4 regions of the Synechococcus sp. BIOS-U3-1 genome follow, and region 4 is predicted to be linked to each of the others. Evidence: predicted binding sites of a transcription regulator. Region 4 holds the regulator's gene; each other region holds the start of a gene.
The links. Region 4 encodes NtcA, which controls nitrogen genes in cyanobacteria. Its sites were predicted from a motif close to GTANCNNNNGNTAC; they were not measured.
Positions count from the first base shown of each region.

Region 1: the regulator NtcA is predicted to act here: its motif matches at 2,830-2,843, upstream of SynBIOSU31_RS07775 (DUF4278 domain-containing protein).
Region 2: the regulator NtcA is predicted to act here: its motif matches at 2,196-2,209, upstream of glnA (type I glutamate--ammonia ligase).
Region 3: the regulator NtcA is predicted to act here: its motif matches at 3,346-3,359, upstream of SynBIOSU31_RS14310 (DUF4278 domain-containing protein).

Region 1 is NZ_CP047936.1:1,469,116-1,474,511, reverse strand. It holds gene SynBIOSU31_RS07780 (hypothetical protein) at 1,911-2,219, opposite strand; gene SynBIOSU31_RS07775 (DUF4278 domain-containing protein) at 2,929-3,099, shown strand; gene SynBIOSU31_RS07770 (hypothetical protein) at 3,489-3,656, shown strand; partial or broken gene SynBIOSU31_RS14765 (metallothionein) at 3,891-3,983, opposite strand; gene SynBIOSU31_RS07760 (hypothetical protein) at 4,220-4,624, shown strand; gene SynBIOSU31_RS07755 (hypothetical protein) at 4,953-5,126, opposite strand; gene SynBIOSU31_RS07750 (hypothetical protein) at 5,231-5,396, shown strand, end outside.
Region 2 is NZ_CP047936.1:1,440,387-1,445,782, reverse strand. It holds gene SynBIOSU31_RS07580 (hypothetical protein) at 156-476, opposite strand; gene glnA (type I glutamate--ammonia ligase) at 714-2,135, opposite strand; gene SynBIOSU31_RS07570 (allophycocyanin subunit beta) at 2,350-2,874, shown strand; gene SynBIOSU31_RS07565 (pyridoxal-phosphate-dependent aminotransferase family protein) at 2,986-4,164, shown strand; gene SynBIOSU31_RS07560 (nucleoside deaminase) at 4,106-4,579, opposite strand; gene SynBIOSU31_RS07555 (pyridoxal phosphate-dependent decarboxylase family protein) at 4,676-5,396, shown strand, end outside.
Region 3 is NZ_CP047936.1:2,649,716-2,655,111, forward strand. It holds gene SynBIOSU31_RS14290 (alpha-amylase family glycosyl hydrolase) at 1-522, opposite strand, end outside; gene SynBIOSU31_RS14295 (glycosyl transferase) at 592-1,887, shown strand; partial or broken gene SynBIOSU31_RS14300 (DUF1830 domain-containing protein) at 2,104-2,277, shown strand; gene SynBIOSU31_RS14305 (type 1 glutamine amidotransferase) at 2,472-3,275, shown strand; gene SynBIOSU31_RS14310 (DUF4278 domain-containing protein) at 3,445-3,612, shown strand; gene SynBIOSU31_RS14315 (redox protein) at 3,666-4,157, opposite strand; gene SynBIOSU31_RS14320 (GTP 3',8-cyclase MoaA) at 4,240-5,289, opposite strand; gene SynBIOSU31_RS14325 (molybdenum cofactor guanylyltransferase) at 5,286-5,396, opposite strand, start outside.
Region 4 is NZ_CP047936.1:372,932-378,327, reverse strand. It holds gene thyX (FAD-dependent thymidylate synthase) at 1-681, shown strand, start outside; gene dcd (dCTP deaminase) at 740-1,333, opposite strand; gene SynBIOSU31_RS01720 (cob(I)yrinic acid a,c-diamide adenosyltransferase) at 1,333-1,941, opposite strand; gene rph (ribonuclease PH) at 2,086-2,811, shown strand; gene ntcA (global nitrogen regulator NtcA) at 2,887-3,621, shown strand; gene SynBIOSU31_RS01705 (DUF3084 domain-containing protein) at 3,680-4,891, shown strand; gene SynBIOSU31_RS01700 (resolvase) at 4,888-5,325, shown strand; gene SynBIOSU31_RS01695 (DUF3146 family protein) at 5,303-5,396, opposite strand, start outside.

The DNA.
Region 1 (5,396 bases), 1.1 Mb from region 4:
TTGATCCTTGGTTCGGCTGGATGGAAAGCGTAGGAGGTGCATCTCTTATAACCTTTGCATGGTTTTAGAATACGGCTCCCTATTGCTTCGCAATAAGCCTTTAAATGGGTGAACTTTTGCACTCTTACTTGATCCATGATTATCACTCTTTGGTTGTTCTTTTATAAAAAGTGCAGCTAATTTTAGACTGCGTACTGCTCGTAGTGAAGGTCAATCGCAACGGTCAATCAGCTGTTGGCCGCTGCTCCGTCCTTCGTGATCTGGCTATGTGGTTATTGCAGCGATGTTCAGCAGCTCTCATCAGTAAGTCCCTGGCCCTGGTTTGGGGAGTTGGAGCAGTGGGCTACGTCACCTACAGGAAGCAGACCACTAAGACAAAGGCGACCCCTTAGATCCGTTGCCCCGAAATGCATCAGGCTTTTATGGATGACTACCGCCAGGCTGCATACAAAGCCCAGCGGACGACTGCCAAGGTGCTCGGTTTTGATGTTTTTTTAACCCATAGCTTCCGCTGTTCATTCATTACAGGTGCCGTCAAGCGAGGCGCATCTTTGCCTGCGGTACAAAGGTTGGCGGGCCATTAATCACTTTCCGGGCTCACTTTTTGCATTGGGGTTGATGAGTTCGATGTGAAGGCCGCCCTGTCTTGCGCATAGCAAAGGCCGACAATTTGATCAATTGCTCGGCTTATGTTTTCAGGCTTATTATTGCCTGCTGATTTTGATGGTCCCGATTGTCTTGCTTATGAGAAGTCAGGGATTAGTTATTAACACTTAATCTCTGATTCTCAATGGACAGTTGCGATGGTTATTCCGAGCTTGATAGTTAAATCCTTCTACCATTTGTTTTTCGTCTCGCCAATTTGTTGAACCGCCTCTCACGATTTGATTTTCTAGCGTATCTAATACAGCATATACTTGTCTCTGGCTGTAACCTGAATCCAGCATTACACACGCAACTGCTGCAGCTCCCTGGCCAAAGTCATATCTTGCGGCTTGTGCTGGAGCTGCAGTAAGTAAGGCAGCGAGCAGTAATAATCTTTTCATAGCAAATGGGTGGAAGACGCGTCGTCTGAATTTCGACTGGCTGGCCGATGATACAAGAGATGACATGGACTATCAGTGTTCCCTTGAATAGCTCTCATCCTCTGAACGGATGATCTGTTTAATTGACTTCGTTGATTGATCATACTGGAGTATTTTGCTGATGTAAACTAGAGATGGATTAGTGTTCAATGATGCCTTTTCTAGTCTTAATTATTTAGCTGCCGCTTTGGTGTCACGACTGACTTAATTATTTCAAGGGTGCGGCTTACATTGTCGATTACTCATAGATGCAACCCGTTCTGTTGGCGTTGGAGATGCACCCTTTAGAGATATCACTTGTTGTGGCTTAATAGGTAGAGCCATTTTCAGATGTAAACGGTATTAGCCGCAAAGTCTTATTAGGTAACTTTGTCGTCCCTGGTCCACGTAACAGTGGCAGTTTGGCCAGACCTCTTGGCACTGAATTGATAATGATCGCCATTCCATTACTAGGTCCTAAAGGATGGCGTTGATGAGGCAGATGCTTGGCTAGGTGATTGGACGGAAGCTGGAGTTCGGGTTTGTGGGAGAGGGTGAGCTTGTGTATTCACAAGGCTTGTGGACTCCTTGCTCTCTAATTGTGCGCTCTAATCTTCGGTATTTGTGTTCGTCTTATCTGCAGTGTATTTGCCGTTAACGGTTATTTGAGTATGAGGTTGTATGCATGCAGTCGCCCCCAGGAGTACCCATTGAAGGCATACGGCACGACTTCATAGTGATCTTGCACTTTTAAGTGAGGTCCGCTCGCTTCTTGTTTTTCTAATGTAGTAATCGTTGTTTGCTCACCTATATAACCAGACCCAACGGTTAGGCCTCAGAAAGTGATCAGGCTTTAATTCGCTCGATTTCGTAGCCGACCAGCAGCCCTGTAGCGCCACCCAACGCCGTTGCGGTGATGGGTGACTTCTGCTTCGGGCTAAAGCTTTCACCAAGCATGGTGATGAACGCAATTGCTGTGAGTAGTACTGCTCCAACAATCACCGCGTCGAGGTGGATTTGGTTTGCAGACCGATTAGGCATCCCTGCATTCCAGCCGCCTTTTGCTTGTGGTTCTGCTGGTGGAATGCCTCCTGATGCTTTTGCATCCAGATCACGCTCAATGCGTTCGAGTTCTTTCTCACCGCCGCTTGGCACGAGTGAATTTTAAGAGAGATCTCAACTTCCTTTTCTCCATAAATGGGTGATGCACCTCAAGTCCATGCGGATGCTGCTGAGAAGGCCTCAGTCAAGCGGTTGCTGTCGACAGTGTCCTGCAGCTGGTTGCCGACCTGTTTTGCTCCGCTTAAGGCAGAATCAATCAGAACTGGTTGTGCCTTCAGCCAAACTCCTTGCCTTCAATGACAAGGAGAGCCCTTGTCTGATCCAATGGCTGCAAGCATTCAAGACCAGCCGCTTCCTTCACTGTGATGGTGAGTGGTTAGGGCTCACTGATATCACTGGCCATCGTGGATTGATTGAGCCAAAACATAGATGAGTCAACATTTACGACATGGCACGCAAAATCCAGCTTCCTCTGTCAAAAAGCTCGAGTTCGACCACGGCTGCATGGGCTGCAATGACCTTTGCTTGTATTACAGCCTTGGCGCTCTGGGGTCTTGCGAATGCTTATCCCCACTTTTGAACAGAACATCCTCCGATTAGTACAGCCACTCGGCAGGACAGTTGAACTCCATGTCTTGGGTGATCGACTGTTTTGTATCCAGCTGAACGACCTATCTGTGGAAACTTGCCTTATAAAGTGTCTGTAGCGATAGCTACCGACAACGTTCACCTCTTTTTTAAAGAGGCGCAGTTCGATTCAGGCCAAGGAACGGGGACCTGAACTTGCTTCGAGGAACCACTCATGACAGCTCTCACCTACAGAGGTCAGGCTTACACCCCTCAGCACTCTGCTGTTCAAAAGCAGAGTGTTGAACTCACCTACCGGCGCGAGCATTACAACACTCGTCGTCAGCAGGCGGCACGTGAGCTTCACCCCCAGCTTGTCTATCGCGGTGTCTCCTACACAAGGTGATTTAGACCAGCCGCCCATCCTGCCTCGCCTTGGCGAGGCTTTTTTAGTGGCCCAATGTGATGCTTTTCAGGGTGATGGCGCACAAAGGAAGGCCGCCCTTCCGGATGGAAAGACGGCCTAACTCGCTCGTTTGTACATTGTTCAACCCATCACTTGTTGTGGAAGGAAGGGGTCGAAGCGTCTGGCTAGAGGCGCCCTGGGGCCATTGGCTCTAGGTGGGGGGTTGTGAACTCCTGGGGCACCTAGGGCGGTGCAAGCGGAGTGTCGATTGGCGTGGCGCACAAGTCATGCCCGCCAAAGGACCAACCCAGGTCATGGATGAGACTGTTGGAGCAGGGGCCAGAAGTCAGTCTGCTTCTGAGATCTGCTCAGGTGGAGTATCGGCCGTCATGGGCTCCTCCGATTCGTGGACTTACTCTCCACCCGCAGTGGCGGTCTTGCCATCGGTCAAATGGCGCATTGCCTTCATTGGCAAAACCTCCAATAGTGAGAACGGCGTGCCCAAGCTCAGTGATGTTGGCCGCACAAAGGATGTGGAGCGAAACCGGCTGGCCTGAACTGATTGTGCTGCGTTGAAGCTGAAAGGGTCAAACAGCCCAAGCGGGCATTGCAGAACGTCGGCTCATGAGTGTCCTTGAGCCTGCTGATCACAATTTGGTCGAGGCCAAACAAAAACCCCACTCGATCGAGTGGGGTCTCTTTTCCTCAAAGCGTGGGCTCAGGAATCAGCAGCACTCGCAGCTGTTGCAGCACTGATCGCCTCCAGCATGTCCATCAGCGCAAGGCTGTGAGCAGAACACCTTTCCATCTTTTTCGACTGCAGAGTTCGGAGTAACGGTGCAATCACAAGGCTCACAGGCACAGGTTTGATTGGGATTTCCCATGGGCATTCCTCGTAACTGTCTCCTTTCTAGGACAGGTTGTGTCAGGGCTTATCCCCCAATTGCGCGCTCTTTTCACTTTCTTCAACGCCATGCAGCGGTCATTCATCCAGTGGCTGAAGCTTTGGTTGTTCAAAAGAATTCAGAATTTCTACTGATCGCCTTGGTGCACGATCGCTCATTGGGGGGATGTTCTTTGCATTGTGATCGAACAAGCTGGCATCACCCTTTTTCTATGAATGGTCGTTCTCGGTCGGCTTGTCGTTGGGTCTACTGCTGGTGGGCTGCTATTTGCTGCGGTTCTCTCAGCAGTTGAGGGTGTGTATAACCCTGTCCTGGCTGATCAGGTCTATCTGCGCTGCGACGTCTCCGGATCAGACCGCACTGTCTGGGAAATAACGCTCGACGAAGAGGCCGGAAAAGCATGGGTCTACAAGCCTGCATTCCGCACCAGTACGGAATATCCCGCCACGTTCACACCCGAAAAAGTTCGTTTTGGTAAGCAATTGCCTTACACGGGTTCATACCTCACCAATGTTTTGGATCGTTCAAGCGGCTCTCTTACCAGTGACATCCAGGGGTTGGGCGCTCCTCCTGTGACTGGAATGTGTGAAATGCAAGCCAACACAACCCCCATGGCTTGAACTGAACAATCTCTCCTCCGCGATTGCGTGTTGTTGATTTCCGGTTAGCAGAAGCGTTGGTCGATTCGACAAAGTTTCTGATTGGCATGCCAGGCAGGCCATGACTCGTCAGGCCTTGGACGTTTGTACATCAACTTCAGCGGCCACAACGCCAACGTCAACAGCGTCTGCATACAGATCATCTCGAGCCATTCAGAGAGGTGAATCAAGACGCTCGAATCACGACTTTCAGATGGTTTGTTGAAGAGTTCGGTCATGCTCAACCTACCGATACTTCAGTCGTAGCTCATCAACTCCTCAAGAGCATCGGAAATTCAACCTAATCGTTTCAACTGAACAGACCAAACACCTGGTCGAGAATCCCTTTACCGGTCAGTGCCTCCACGGTGATTCCGATGGTCAGCCCCACCATGGCCATGCGTCCATTCAGGCGTTCGGTGTAGTGATTGACAGGGTCAGCGGTTGTCTGCCTTGGACCTAGAGGTGCGTTTGGGGTCAGCAAAGAATCACTTAATCAATTGTTTGGAAAACCTTAAGAGCTTTGTTCTGCTTTCGGCTGTGCCAAAAGCTCGTGCGTGTCATTTGTGATTGCTTGTCTGAATCAGCTTGAACACTCCATCTGCTGATGGGCATATCATGCATTTTCTGGTGATGCTTCACGCAGGGGTTGGGTTGAGAAATCAGACTCTGGACATTGAGGCCGTATCACGCATGTTTAAGCTGCTTCCAGGTAGGCGTTCACTTCTTTTTTTGATCGCGTTGATGGTTTATG
Region 2 (5,396 bases), 1.1 Mb from region 4:
GGTGCACTGCGATTCAATTTTCAGAAACTAACTGAAGTAACTCTAGGCCTGTAACGACGGGCCTAGAGACTTTTTGATTCGTACTTTTCTCGTATCCATCTGAGCGATAATTGCAAAGAATGCTTGCTGATTGCCAGGCAAAAAATTAATTTGGTTCAGGCTTTTGGTTTGCCATCTGGATAAATAGTTAAGATATAATCATTGTGGCTGAAGCGAACTGATGCTTTAGTATTTTCTCGCTCATAGTTTTTGCCGTTGTTCGAATTGGGAAACACAAAGCTGTAATCCTTTGAATAAAAGTCAATAGTTGCATCATTGTTTTTTCCTGTCTTGTCTTCGAAGCTGCAGTCACCAGAAAGAATTGACTTTTCGGTTTCCGGCCATTCAAGCGAGCACCATGCAGTTTGTTGCGACGAGCAGGATGAAGCCGCGGATGCAACGAGTCCAATGACCGTGATAGCGAATAGCTTTTTCATTTTTAGTCCATTTTCAACTCAGATTACCTGCAAACTTGATGAACTTTGTTTCTGCATTGCGTCAGATTTACGACAAAGTCATACTGCGCGGTTCGCTTGAAATTTAAGAGATTTCAATTGATTCAAGTTAATGGCAAAGCCAGGCGAATGGGTCATAAAAATGTCCCCTTGCGGGGACAGTGATGAATGCATGATTCGGTTGAGAGATCTGTTACTTAATATTTATGGGCCAATGGATCATGCGTCGTAATACATCACAAATTCATGGGGGTGCGGACGCTGGCGAAGCTGCTGTACCTCTTCGTATTTCAGGTCAATCCAATTGTCGATGAAGTCCTTGGTGAAGACTCCGCCCTCTAGCAAATATTGGTGATCTGCGTTCAGGGCTTCGAGCGCCCCATTCAGGGATGCTGGAACAGTGGCAATTTTCTTGAGCTCCTCAGCAGCGAGTTCGAATAGGTCAACGTCCACTCCCTCGCCGGGGTCGATCTGATTCTTGATTCCGTCGATGCCAGCCATCATCATCGCGCTGAAGGCGATGTAGGGATTGGCCAGTGCGTCCCCGGAGCGGAATTCAAGCCGCTTGGCTTTTGGGCTGGGTCCCGTGAGTGGAATGCGAACGGCCGCAGAGCGGTTGCCTTCCGAATAAACCAGATTCACCGGGGCTTCAAAGCCTGGAACCAGTCGCTTGTAGCTGTTGGTCGTTGGGTTGGTGAAGGCCAGGAATGAGGGCGCATGCTTGAGGATGCCGCCGATGTACCAGCGTGCTGTCTGGGACAGATTTGCGTAGGTCCCTTCCCCGAAGAACAGAGGCTGACCATCTTTCCAAAGACTCTGATGCACGTGCATGCCTGATCCGTTGTCGTTGAAGACCGGCTTTGGCATGAAAGTGGCTGTCTTGCCGTACTTCTTGGCGACATTCCGCACGATGTACTTGTAGATCATCACGTTATCGGCGGCCTGAATCAGCTCGGCGAATTTCATACCCAGTTCGTGCTGACCTGCTCCTGCCACTTCGTGGTGGTGCTTTTCGATCGGAATGCCCAGTTGAGCCATCATCAGGAGCATTTCCGATCGGATGTCCTGGGCGGTGTCGTTCGGCGCGACGGGGAAATAACCCTCCTTGTCCTGAATCTTGTAGGCAAGGTTGCCGCCTTCTTCGATGCGGCCTGTGTTCCAGCCTGCTTCGATGGTGTCAACGCTGTAAAAAGATCCTCCCTCAGCAGAGTTGTAGCGAACGTCGTCGAATAGAAAAAACTCTGGTTCCGGTCCAAAGAACGCAGTGTCTGCGAGCCCCGTGCTGGCCAGGTAAGCCAGAGCTTTCTGGGCAAGAGCCCTAGGACACCGTTCGTAGGCATCTCCCGTGCGCGGATCCTGAATTGAGCAGATCATGCTCAGAGTTTTATGCCTGTAAAACGGATCGATCCAAGCGGTTGCCGGATCGGGCACCATCGCCATGTCGGAGGCGTTGATCGCTTTCCAGCCCCTGATTGAGGAGCCATCGAAGGCCAAGCCTTCTGTGAAGGATTCAGGCTCGATCAGGTCCTGGCAGACAGTCAGGTGCTGCCACTTACCGTGCAGGTCCGTGAACTTGAGGTCGATCAGTTCGATGCCTTCATCTTTGATCTGACGAAGCACGTCCTGGGCGGTTTTGGCCATGGCGGGGAATGGAGCCCATACAAATCGCCACGACCGTAGATATCGATCCGCAGCGGTTTTGTATCAACGGGCACCTTTTGGCTTTCCGTCTTCGTGGCTGCCTCTCTGAAGGCTCTTAGTAACCGTTTCTGTCAGATTGCCGTGATCGCCTTTGCTGGAGCAGGTTTCAACGCGTTGTCGGTGTTACCTTCCAACCAACGTGGACAGGGCTTGCATGCGCGATGCCATCACCGGACTGATCGGCCAGTACGACCAGCTGGGTCGCTATCTCGATCGTTCTGCGATTAATCGCATCGAGAGCTACTTCGACGAAGCCGAAGTGCGCGTCTTAGCTGTTGAAATCATCAACCGTGAAGCCTCGGATCTGGTGCGCGAGGCCAGTCAAAGGCTTTTTCAGGCGGACCCTGAGCTGTTGCTTCCCGGTGGAAATGCTTATACAACCCGTCGCTTGGCAGCTTGTCTGAGAGATATGGATTATTTCCTTCGCTATGCCAGCTACTCCTTGATCGCGGGCGATAGCACCATCCTCAACGAGCGGGTCTTGAACGGGCTGGACGATACCTACAAGTCTCTTGGTGTTCCTACTGGGCCGACCGTCAGGAGCATGGTGCTTCTTGCTGATGTCCTCTGTGAGCGCCTTCTGAACGAGGGTGTTCGTCAGGATCGCTGCGCACTTGTGCGTCAGCCGTTCGAGCACATGGCCTCTGGACTTGCCGCAAGTGATGTGCGTCAGCGCTGATTAAAAGTCTCCGAATCATTTCAAGCAGCGTCGGAGTGTTCGTTCACGACCAATTTTTGCCCGATTGATGCGTAGGCTTCTCGCCATTGATTTCCGGTTCCGGCTTCGCCGATGACACACCCTCACCTTTCGGTTGACTCGTGCCATCGATCTTCCATCGGTCCGATTGACACACCCGACCGTCTGTTGCTGGGTCCCGGACCCTCCAACGCCCATCCCACCGTTCTTCAGGCCCTTTCACGCACACCAATTGGTCACCTTGACCCGTTGTACGTGGAACTCATGGGTGAGGTGCAGGAGCTCTTGCGTTACGCCTGGCAGACCGACAACCGCCTGACGCTGCCGATGAGTGGCACAGGTAGTTCAGCGATGGAAGCCACATTGGCGAACACCGTTGAATCCGGAGACACGGTTCTGGTTGCTGTGAAGGGTTACTTCGGTAATCGCCTGATGGACATGGCTGGTCGTTACCGCGCCAATGTGCAGGTGATTGAGAAGCCTTGGGGTGAGGCTTTCACCCTTGAAGAGATTGAAGCAGGGATCAAGAAGCACAAGCCTGCGATCTTTGCAATGGTCCATGCCGAAACGTCCACTGGGATCTGCCAGCCGATGGAGGGTGTCGGTGATCTTTGCCGTGAGCATGATTGCCTGCTTTTGCTCGACACAGTGACCTCCCTTGGTGGTGTGCCGCTCTATCTGGATTCCTGGAAAGTTGATCTGGCCTACAGCTGCAGCCAGAAGGGTCTCAGCTGCCCTCCTGGCCTTGGTCCCTTCACGATGGGCCCGCGGGCAGAGGCCAAGCTGGCTGCTCGAAAAGACAAAGTTCCCAACTGGTATCTAGATGTCTCGCTGTTGAACCAGTACTGGGGCAGCAACCGTGTTTATCACCACACTGCGCCAGTCAATATGAACTTCGGCATGCGTGAAGCACTACGTCTTCTCGCCGAAGAAGGACTCGATAATGCCTGGGCACGTCACCGTCGTAACGCGGAAGCCCTCTGGACTGGCCTTGAATCACTCGGCCTAGAGATGCATGTGCCCGAAGAGCTGAGATTGCCGACGCTCACCACGGTTCGTATTCCCGAGGGTGTGGATGGCAAGGCTTTCTCTTCTCACCTGCTCAACAACCACGGCATCGAAGTGGGAGGAGGTCTCGGTGTGCTTGCCGGCAAAATCTGGCGGATCGGTCTGATGGGCTACAACTCCACCCCTGAAAATGTGGATCGCCTGCTCAATCTCTTTGAGACCGAACTGCCACGGTTCCGGCAGAATGCTGCCGTCGCTGCCTAAACCAGCGCCCCAGTAGGGCGGATGCTTCACTCTCCATCACGCCTCCCACGACTTTCATGTGATGGTGAGAACTGGAGTGTTTTGAGAGATCAATCGTGCTTCCCAGGCCACCACGTTTGGGATCGTGCGCTCCGTAGATCACCTGACCAACGCGGGCTTGGACGAGAGCTCCTGCACACATCGGACAGGGTTCCAGCGTCACGATCAGTGTGCACTGATTCAGTCTCCAGTCGCCGAGAATCAAGGATGCTTGGCGTAGAGCCACCAGTTCCGCATGCCCGAGTGGATCTGAAGCCGATTCGCGCCGGTTGCTGCCATATCCGATGCATCGTCCCTTCGTATCCAACACCAACGCACTGACAGGGATCTCTCCCGACTCACCCAGTCGCTCGGCACGTCGGAGCAGGCGGCGCATCCAGGCGTGCATCTCAACGGTCTCCATCTCGACCGGTGTCAGTCGCACATCCACCCCAAACGTGCACAGGTGTCCAATGTGCCACCGCAGGTGAGAATGGCTGTTCCTTCCGCTCCATCCTTGCTCGGATCCTCCAGGACTTCATCGGCGCCATCAACTGCGACGGAACTGTCCGCATTTGCACCCTCCGATGCGCTGGATCCGCAATTGCAGCGGTTCCTGGAGGACGCCAGTGCTCGCCTGTGTGAATGGCTCGGGTCAGCTTCCAAACGATCGCCGCTGCCAGCTCTGCGGCTGCTCCCCGAGGCGTTCCCTGAAAGGCAGGGTGTGGCTCCGGACCGTCTGCTGGATGATCTTCAGCAGTTAATGGATGGGGCATACCAGCCCAACCATCCAGGTGCACTCGCGCATCTGGACCCTCCTCCCAATACAGCGTCAATCGCTGCTGAACTGATCTGCGCCGGACTGAACAACAATCTGCTGGCCGAAGAGCTGTCACCGAGTCTCAGTCAACTGGAGCGTCAGCTCTGTAGTTGGTTTGCTGCCCGTTTTGAATTGCCCGATGGTGCTGGCGGTGTCGCTGCGAGCGGTGGCTCCCTCAGCAATCTCACTGCTCTGGTGACTGCCCGACATCGGATGGGTCTGGACCATGACCCCAATGCGGTGATTTTGATCAGTGATGACGCTCACGTGTCACTGCAGAAGGCGGCCAGGGTGATGGGGCTGAGGCCTGATGGCATTCAACGCGTTCCGGTTGATCCACAAGGACGCATGGACATTTCAAAGCTGCAAGAGCATCTGCAGGGGCTGACGAAGC
Region 3 (5,396 bases), 430 kb from region 4:
GTCGTCCCAGCAGGGATCAGGGGCAGCTTCCAGCACACACAAGCGACCAGGCTCCTCATCTCTCAAAAACTGACGCACCCATGGATGAGATGCAGAAACATGGTTGAGCACCAGATCGGCCATCAATCGACGGCCCTCGGCCAACGCAGCGAGATCACTCCAGTCGCCATGCCGCTCCTCCAACTGCTCATGACTCGAAACGGCAAACCCACCATCACTGGTGGACTCAAGAAACGGCAGCACATGAATCACAGATGCAAACACCTGCAGATGGCGATTCACAAAGCTGCGAAGCCCCTGCAATCCAGGTTTTGCATCATCAACGACAGAATCCGCATAGGTGATGAGCACCACATCGTCTCGATGCCAGCAGTGATTCGGGTCTGCCGAATCGGCAAACGCCGAAGCCGGTCCGAGAATTTGCAGCAATTGCGACGACAACGCTTGGAGATCGGCGGAAGAATTATGCGGGTAGAGATCACTTAGCAGGATTCGCAGCGTTTGATCGCGCGGAGGCTGCATCAGGTTCCACCAGAACGTCGTTCAGGTATGGAACAAGTTCTTCTCCTCTGTTGTCGCATCGAACACCGCATGGATTTTCAGCAAAGCCTGATCACCACGGTTCATGATTACAGCCTTGGCAATCTCGACGCCATCGACTTCAACCAGGAGCTTCGGCAAAGGTCCACCGCTTTGCTAATTCCGTGTCTGATGGAGGAATTCAAGCGGCCAGCCCTGAGCCTGATCCGCGACACCTTATCCACGCTTACGGGACTTTCCAGTCTGGTGATCGCCCTTTCCGCCGACAGCATCGAGGACGTCGATGCAGCCGAAGCCTTCTTTGCAAACATGCCTTTCCCAGTGCAGGTGCACTGGACCAACGGCCCGGCAGTGCATGAAGTGCTCTCCTCCATGGGCAGCCTGGGCCTGGATCTAACCGGCCCACCTGGCAAAGGCTGGGCTGTCTGGCAAGGACTGGGAGTGGCTTGCCAGCAGGCGGAAGTGATCGGCTTGTTTGACGCAGACATCCGCACCTTTGGTTCTGGCTATCCGGAGCGAATGCTGCGACCACTGCTCAACCCATCCCATGGGATGGCCTATGTGAAGGCCTTCTACAGCCGACTCTCGTTAGAAACCCAGGCGCTGCAGGGGCGCGCTACACGATTGTTCGTTGGCCCCTTACTGGCAAGCCTGGAACAGATTTTCGGCGCACTGCCCTACCTCCGCTACCTCCAGACCTTTCGTTATCCACTGGCTGGTGAATTCGCCTTCACCCGCGACCTGGCGATGAACCTGCGGATCCCTTCCGACTGGGGACTGGAGATGGGACTGCTCTCCGAGGTGTATCGCCACGTGGCACCCAGCCGGATTACGCAGGTGGATCTGGGGTTGTTCGATCACAAGCACAAAAGCCTGGGGAACAAACCTGACGAAGGCCTGCAACGCATGGCCAGCGAAATCTTCTGCACTGTCTTGCGCAGCCTGATGGAACACGAGGGCTGCGTGATGTCGATGGATCAACTACCCACCCTGGAGGTGCTTTACCGGCGTGTCGGAGAAGACAGAGTGCGCCAATTCGGGCTCGACTCCGCCATTAACCGTCTTCCCTACGACCGTCATGGAGAGGAGCTTGCATTGCACAGGTTTGCAGACCTGCTGCGCCCAAGCCTGAGCGGTCTGCTGGCCTCGCCGATCGCACATCAGCTGCCCAGCTGGTCACGACTGAACAGCTGCAATCCATCCTTTGCAATGGACCTCGCACAAGCAGGCAGAGTCGGGCGCGAGTCACCGAGCTACACAACAAGCGCCATCAGACTTAGACGTCCCAACCACTCACCAGCAAGACTCGAAGTCCAGGCCAACGCTTCAACAACCGCAGCAGCTTGAGGCTGAGCATGAACTAAAGCTTTTCGTGGAAATCAGTGAACAAAAGATGATGGGTGTAACACAGCGAACTTCAATCAATGTTGCGACAACTACCGAATCAAAAGATTTGGTATCAAGCCTGTAAAATTGAAATATTGCAGAGGCTCGTTTTGTGACAAATCAGACATTTGACCTGTCAGATTTTGACGATATTAAAGGAGCGAGTTTTGCAACTAGATGATCGAATGCGCGTACCGCAACAACACTGACAAGATGGTGATTGTGAAGTGCATTGGGGAATCGCACTTTTACCTGGAAAAGGTTGTCATGCCCAAAGAGATGTTCTGGTTTGAAGCTCCACAAGAGGCTCAGCTGGAACTCTGGATGATGTCTCCACAAGGTCAGATGTTGGATGTACGAGCATATACAGCCGACTACGCGATGGATGCCGATCTCCAACAACAGTTGGGGCTTGAACGAACCTGTATGGCGGTCGCGGACACCCGCTGAATCAACAAAAGCTCCCCGAAGCTCAACTCCACCCTGCCGAAGATGAGCGTCGACTCATAAACCTATGAGGTGTTCGCTGATGGCAAGCTGCTCAGATGAGCGCCCGCCGACGAGCTGCCACTTTCTCAGCGCTACCTCTTGTTATGAATCAATCCCTGCTGGTGATTCAACACGTTGATCACGAGGGTCCTGATCTGATCCATGAACTCGCAATGCAACGAGGCATGAGCATCCAGACGATCCGTCCAGATCTCGGAGAGCAACTACCCGACCCGGCCAGCACTCCAGACACCATTGCCGTGGTGCTTGGAGGACCGATGGGGGTGAACCAACGCAACGACCCGAAGATGGATTGGCTTCGTCATGAACTGGAGTGGCTGTCGAGCTGGCATCGGCAGAAAAAACCAGTATTGGGAATCTGCCTGGGAGCCCAATTGCTAGCCGTGGCGGCGGGAGGATCGGTGGAGCCGCTCAGCGTGGGAGAACCTTCTGCACCCCTGAAGGAACTGGGGATTGGAGCCATCCACTGGCTGGTCGACCCCAGCGAAGAACCACTACTCCATGGCCTTGATCCCAGTGCACTGGCCCTGCACTGGCATGGCGACCGCATCCGACTTCCCGATGAGGCCACCTTGCTTGGATCGTCATTGCACTGCCCAGAGCAAGTGTTCAAAATCGATCGACATGCCGTAGGCCTTCAGTGCCACCTCGAAATTTCAAAACCAAACCTGGAGCGGTGGATTCAAGCCGACGCCGCTTACATCGTTAGCGCAATCGGAAAAAACGGAGCCGATCAGCTTCGCAACGACTGGAAGCGACTTGGCGGGCATCTGCAAAAAAGCGGGGCCCAGTTGTTCACCAATGTGTTCAGTCAGCTACAAAACATCAGCAGTCAGTAAATCCAAAACATTTCGAAACTGGTATCAGTTTGAAAACCACAACAACAATCCACTCAATCAAAATTGTCGTGTAGTAGTTACTACACAACGTTCACTTCATCCTTGGGTGAAGCGCAGTACAACTCAGGCCATGGAACGGGGACCTGAGCTTGCTTCGGATAACTGAATCATGAGTACGCTTCTCTATCGCGGCCACACCTACGACCAGTACAAAGAGTTTGCAAAAAAACCAGCTATCAAGCTCACTTATCGCCGGCAGGTCTATCAAACACGCCAGGCCGAAGCCCAACGGGAAAGAGTCGAATTGAAATACCGAGGTGTCGCGTACATCCACTGAAATGGCGCTGTTGCAAGCCATCCTCACTGAAGATGACTTATAAAAAATTTGACCTAAGCCGCTAGTGGCAGGGGTCTGACCCCGTGCAGTTGGGGTTTGGCATCCGACGTCGTCGTTGCATTCATCAGCGAAGGGATCCGCGCACTGTTGTACACGCGAAATTCCTGCACAAGAGACACTCCAGGCTTTCGAACAGCCTGGTTCAACACCACAGAGCCATCCGGATCAGAGATGGAACGGTGGAAGGTCCGCGGGGGGATGCGCAAGATATCGCCACCACCTTCAAGCCTGACGATGTGAAACGGCTGCTCCCAGGCAAGATTCACCAAGTAAAACGTTCGTCCACCACTGGCAGCCAGAAGATTGTCTTCCTGATTGGGATGCATATAAAACTGCCAGGCCCCTGTTTCGGGGTCATCTGGTGGACTCACGGCAGGGCCGGAGTGAATCACCAGATCACGGGCATTGGACGTCTCAACCGTGACGTCAAAGAAACGCACAGAAGGCGTGTCGCGAAACCGCTCGAAAGACAACAGTTCGAACATCACCGATGGGCCGGATGAAGGCCCGAACTCTGAACTGTTTTTACCGAGCTTTCTCTACTGAAACGGTGCCGTCGATAACGGTTCAGCCACCCAGATAAGCCATCTCTGCATGAGGTGACGTCCTGAAAGCAGCCTGGCCCCGGCCCTCCTCGCTGTACTGGTCGAGCCTTCTCTGCCACAGGGCACAGATCTCTCTCTCCAGGTCATCGTCACTGGTCAGAGCCGGTTTCAGATCTGTTCCACGAGCTGCAAACAGACAAGTGAAGGCTTGCCCATCAGCGGTAATGCGCAGTCGGTTGCAGTCTCCGCAGAACGGCTCAGTAATTGAGGCGATCACACCAATGGCAGCGACGCCATCGCGATAACGCCAGCGCAAGGCAGTACCACCCGGTGATCGACCGAGTGACGACAACGGCCATTGGCGGCTGATGCGATCGACCATCACGGCTGCAGGCAAAACCTGCTCCATGGCCCAACCGTTGCGATTGCCCACATCCATGAATTCGATTAAGCGCAGCTCCAGCCCTTGCTGACGGGCCAACATTGCTAGAGGAATCAACTGATCGTCGTTCACGCCCCGCTGGATCACCGCATTGAGCTTTAGGGCGCCGACAGCAGGGTCAAATCCGGCCGAACGAGCCGCCTCAAGACCAGCCAGTACCTGTTGAATCAGTCGCGTTCCAGCAGGCTCGCCACCGCGCAGGCCAGCCATGCGCGCCACCACCTCACCCTCGACCGCATCAAGACTGATGGTGATCCGTTCGAGGCCAGCAGCACGAAGAGCACGAGCCCGTTCCTGCGTCAGCAAGACACCGTTGCTGGTGAGTGCCACCTGCCGTAGACCCTGCAGAGGATTGCCAGGAGTGGCACGCCCCAAGGCAACCTGCTCCAGCAGCGGGAGCAACCGATCGCTCAGTAACGGTTCGCCTCCGGTGAGCCGCAGAGTATGGGCCCCCAATCGGGAAGCAACCCGGATCAGTCGCAATTGCTGTTCAAGGCTGAGCAGACCTGGGGGATCCACAGCATCGGGGCAGCAATAAGGACAGGCCAGATTGCAGCGTGCCGTGAGCGACATCCGCAGCACCCCGAGCGCTCGAGCCCTCTGGTCAATCGGGGGAGATGCGGCAATCATCGAATTAACGCTGCCAGATCAATGGGCCGATTGACATTGACCAACTGATCAGGGGGAAGTTTCACCGTGTCATAAGGAATACGTTCAAGCCAGCCGCGCCAACGACC
Region 4 (5,396 bases):
CCCCAGCAAAGCGTGTATGCCGGCATGCACCAGGACTACAGCGAGGGGTTCGTGGTGATGGAACGGGATCAGTGGCCGGACGAAACGAGAGCTGGAGAAATTTGCATCAAGCGGCTGCTGGGTGGAATGAAAGGCCATTACGGCCCACTGGAACATGCACAGATCGTGCTGAACGTGGGGTGGTTTCCACACTCGGTGATGCAGCAAGCGCGAACGCACAGGGTGGGCGTGAGTTTCGATGTGCAATCGATGCGTTACACCGGCGAGCGCATCTGCAGAGCTGCTGATGGGGAATTGGATCTCGAGGAAGTGTTTTACCTGCGTCCCGTCGGGGAATACCGAGACCGACTTGGCAAGAAATACACCTACGTCAATGAGCAACGACTCATCGATCTGAAAATCTGCCAACAAGCAGCAGAGCGCTATCGCGATCTGTTGCGAGAAGGTTTTTCTGAAGAACATGCCCGAGGCATCCTGCCGTTCGACTACCGACAGCACTTTGTTGTGAGCTTCAGCCTGCGTGCCTTCCTCCACTTCCTTGATCTGCGCTCCAAACTGGATGCACAGCAGGAAATCCGAGAGCTCTGTGACCTGATGTGGCCACATCTCCAGAACTGGACACCTGAGTTCGCTGCCTGGTACGAGAAAAACCGCCTGCACAAGGCGCGTTTGGCTCCCTAAATCAAAAAACTGTCGCAGCCCTGCTGACTTAGATCTAGGCGATTAAGTCCTTGACGAATTAAACCTTGGCCAGTGTCACCCTCTCAGGTTGATGCTGGTATTTGCCCTGTCGATCGCTGTAAGTGGTGTCGCAGGGATCACCTTCAAAAAATAAGAGTTGGCAGATGCCTTCATTCGCATAGATGCGGCAGTCAGCTCCTGAACTGTTACTGAATTCAAGCGTGAGATGCCCCTCCCAGCTGGCTTCAGCTGGTGTGGTGTTCACGATGATCCCCAGTCGTGCATAGGTGCTTTTGCCGAGGCAGATCACAGTGATATTCGGCGGAACCTTCATCTTTTCGAGAGCCACACCCAAGCCATAGGAATGGGCGGGAAGGATGAAATAGTCACCGTCATCATCGTGGTGAAGCTCTGTGGGTTCAAGGTTTCCAGGATTGAACCGTTTGGGGTTCATCACTGTTCCCGGAACGTGCTTGAAGATCAGAAATTCCTGAGGCGACAAACGCAGGTCGTAGCCATAGGAAGAACACCCAAAGCTGAGAACAGGCGCCAGCTTCTGTTCGGGATTCAAATGGCGGATCAACCCTTTTTGAAAGGGTTCGAGCATGCCGGCGGCAGCCTGTTCAGTGATCCAACGGTCGTTCTTGAGCATCAGAAACCTCTGCGCAGTTCCGTCACTTGATCCGCCAGACCCATGAGAGATTCTGGAATCGACGGTCCTGTGATGATCACATCCATGGAACCAGGACGTGCGTCCAGGCTGTCACGCACCTCTGCTTCATTGAGATAGCCAAGAGAAATGGCCAAGCCGAGTTCGTCCAGAACCAATTGATCAAGATCACCGCTGGCCAAGTGACGGCGACAGATCTGCCAGATCGCTTGAACAGCATCCAAAGTCGTGGATTCGGATGAACTGGCCGGTTCAGAAAGACATCCGATCACCGCAGGCCGCATCCAAATCATGCGATCGCAGAGCGTGATCGCAGCATCTGGCCCCTGAGCAACTCCACCCTTGAGAAACTGCATCACTGCGACACGGCTGCCAAGGCCAGCGGTACGCAGGGCCTGGCTGAGCACTGTGCCGAAACTTCCTCGATAGGGAGAGGTATGCACCTGCAACTGCCCCTCAGGAGCTACTAAATGCAGGGGCTGTTGTGGCTGGAGAGATGGCAGGGAATGCAAGCCGGCACGATTCAGAACCCGATGATCTGCACCGCTCTGTTGGCGGGAACGATGGCTTGGGCCCAGGCTGGCGGTCATCTCGGTCGCTTCCGTCGTAACTGGAATCGAATTGACCCAGTGGCACTTGAATCTAGCGGCGAAAACTCAAATCACAATCCCTTTGACACCATCCCTAGTGTCTCTACGCCAACTGGCAGGCTCAAGATCTAGATCGATTTCCCCATGAGCAAGACCCAGCGCAACGATGGCCGCCAACCCGCCGACCTCAGGGCCTTCTCGACCGACTGGGATCCCATGGGTTTCGCCCTGAGCTCCGTCATCGTGAGCACCGGACGCACCACCGTTCTCTGCAGCGTCTGCCAGGAAGACGGCGTCCCGCGCTGGCGACGGGATCAGGGGCTGGGTTGGCTCAGCGCTGAATATCGACTGCTGCCTGGATCCACCCCTGATCGTCAGCGCAGGGAACTGATGAAACTGTCAGGACGCACCCAGGAGATCCAGCGCCTGATCGGCCGCAGCCTTCGGGCCGCCATCGATATGAAGGCGCTGGGTGAGAACACCCTGCTGATCGACTGCGATGTCATTCAGGCGGATGCGGGAACTCGAACAGCATCGATCACAGGGGCATGGCTCGCTTTGCACAAAGCCTGCGAACGGCTGCTTCAACAAGGTCGTATCAGCACCAATCCAGTCATCAACCAGGTGGCGGCTGTCTCTGTTGGGCTGATCGAGGGGCAGGCTTTGCTCGATCTGGACTACAGCGAAGACAGTCGGGCCGATGTGGATCTCAATGTGGTGATGAACAATGCCGGCGATCTGCTGGAGTTACAAGGCACTGCTGAAGGCGCACCATTCAGCCGCCAGCAGCTCAACAGTTTGCTGGACCTTGCTGAACCAGGGCTCAAGCAACTCATGGCTGCCCAGCTGGATGCACTGCATGAGGACTGAGCAAGGAGAACCGTGTTCGTTGCTACAGGGTGACAGCGCATCGCTCCTTAACTTCCACGCATTGATGCGTTGGTCATGGCTGAAGTGATGCGCGGCTTTAGTCGGACTGCTCCCCAAGCTGGGCGATCCGCAGAAACAAGCCTGACCAATGCGCCCAACCCAGCCAGCCGCACCCTGCTGGAAGTGATCCGTGATCTGGATGGTGCCAGCACCGAAATGGTGGAACGGAATAAGACGATCTTTTTTCCTGGCGACCCCGCCGAGCGCGTCTATCTGATCCGACGAGGAGCTGTGCGGCTGTCAAGGGTGTATGAGTCGGGTGAAGAGATCACCGTTGCCCTGCTCAGAGAGAACAGCCTGTTCGGCGTTCTCTCACTGCTCACCGGCCATCGCTCCGATCGCTTCTATCACTCTGTGGCATTCACCAGAGTGGAGATGGTGACGGCACCCGCAAGCTCCGTGCGTCAGGCGATCGAAGCGAACACCAGCGTGGGATTGCTTTTGCTTCAGGGTCTTTCCACCCGAATTCTGCAGACCGAGACCATGATTGAAACACTCACACACCGGGATATGTCCTCCCGTCTGGTGAGTTTTCTGCTTGTCCTTTGCAGGGACTTCGGCGTGCCTGGGCCCCAAGGCATCACCATTGACCTGCGTTTGTCTCATCAGGCCATCGCCGAAGCGATCGGATCCACGCGTGTCACGATCACGCGATTGCTTGGCGATCTACGCAATTCAGGCCTAGTCGAAATTGACCGCAAGAAGATCACTGTTTTGGATCCGATTGCACTGGCCAAACGTTTCAGTTAACCCCTCGACAGGTGAAGATAGGCAGCACCTCATAGGCCTACCGCATGTTTGAACGTCCGTGACCGGCTGGCTTCTGCTGCTGTCTCTATTGATCCTCGGGGGGGTGCTCTCCACCCTTGGTGATCGACTGGGTTCGAGAGTCGGGAAGGCCCGTCTGAGCCTTTTCGGTCTTCGCCCGCGTCAAACCGCCGTAGTGATCACTGTGCTCACGGGGAGCCTGATCAGTGCTCTGTCGCTTGGACTGATGCTTCTGGTGAGCCGTCAGCTGCGCGTTGGCCTGTTTGAACTCAACGACCTCGAAGCACGCCTACGAAGCAGCCGCTCAGATCTGAAGGGCAGCCGCAATGCTCAGCGACAGGCTCGTCAGCAACTCGAAGAAGCTCGCGCCGATGAAATCAAAGCCAGAAAGATCCTGGCGAATGCCCAGGCACGAGCCGACGAGCTGCGCAGCACACTTCAACCCCTGCAGGAGCAGACTCGCCGACTTGAGGCGGAACGGCAGAGACTTAGCCAAGACGTGCGCAACCGTGATGCGGAAATCCAACGCACGGATAATGAACTTCGGGCGGTGCGGGAACGGATCAGCTCCGGCGAATCAGAGCTCCAGCAACTGGAGGAGAACCTGCTGGCCCTACGCCGTGGAGATGTCGCCATTAGCAGTGGCCAGCCATTGGCCACTGTGACGCTCAAGCTGGATCGTCCTGATCAAGCCAGGCAAGTGATTGACCAGGTGCTGCGAGAAGCCAATTTGCAGGCCTTTCAAAAGGTTCTGCCTGGACAGGCTCCGGATCGCCAAATCATCCTTGTGCCCCGCCAGGACATTGAAAGGCTGGAACAAGCCATCCGCAAACCTGGCACCTGGGTGGTGCTGCTGCGCTCAGCGGCCAATGTGCTGCGTGGTGAGCGCGTGGTTTACGCCTTTCCGGATGTGCGTCCCAATGTGGCCATCACCATGGAGGGAGAGGTTCTGGCCAAAACGACTCTTGCCAGCCAAGACACCAATCCAGAAGCGGTGCGAAACCGCATCAACCTGCTGCTGGCGTCCACCCTGGCGGAGGTCCGCCGACGGGGGTCTCTCAGCCAAGGACTTCAATTTGATGCCAACGCCGTCAACACACTCGCCCGAGAGCTGACCGAGCGAAGCGGCGGACTGGTTGAACTGGAAGCAGTGGCCGCGCAGCGTAGTGAAACCGCCGATGCCATAGCCGTCGAGCTCCGTCCGAGCCGCCGGCTACGGCCAACTTCAACGCTTCAGGACGAGATTCCATGAGCTGGATCGTCTCTGTTGACCCAGGACGCAACAAATGCGGGTTAGTCCTGGTCGATTGCGAAAGTGACTGCGTCATCGAAGGTCATGTCGTTGCAACCAAGGCTGTGCTGCACACCCTGCAGTGCTGGAGGCAGATCGCGCCCGTTGAATGCTTAGTGCTGGGGGATGGCACAGCCAGCGACAGCTTGAGGAATGAGCTTCCTGAGGATCTTCCCGTCAAGCTGGTGGATGAGCGCGGCACCACACTGCAAGCTCGCAAGCGTTACTGGCAGCTATGGCCGCCAAGAGGATGGCGGCGATTAATCCCCCAAGGTTTGCTGATACCACCTACCGAACTTGATGCCGTGGCTGCCCTGGTCATTCTTGAATCGGAGCTGGGCCGCCAAATCTTCTGGCCGGGACCAGCTCCTCTCAGAAACGCGCCCTCACAGTAAAGCTGTAATCACCTCCGGCTTCCAGCCTGTAGTCGGATTTGACAAGAAAGCGAAGCAACGCGTCCTGAATC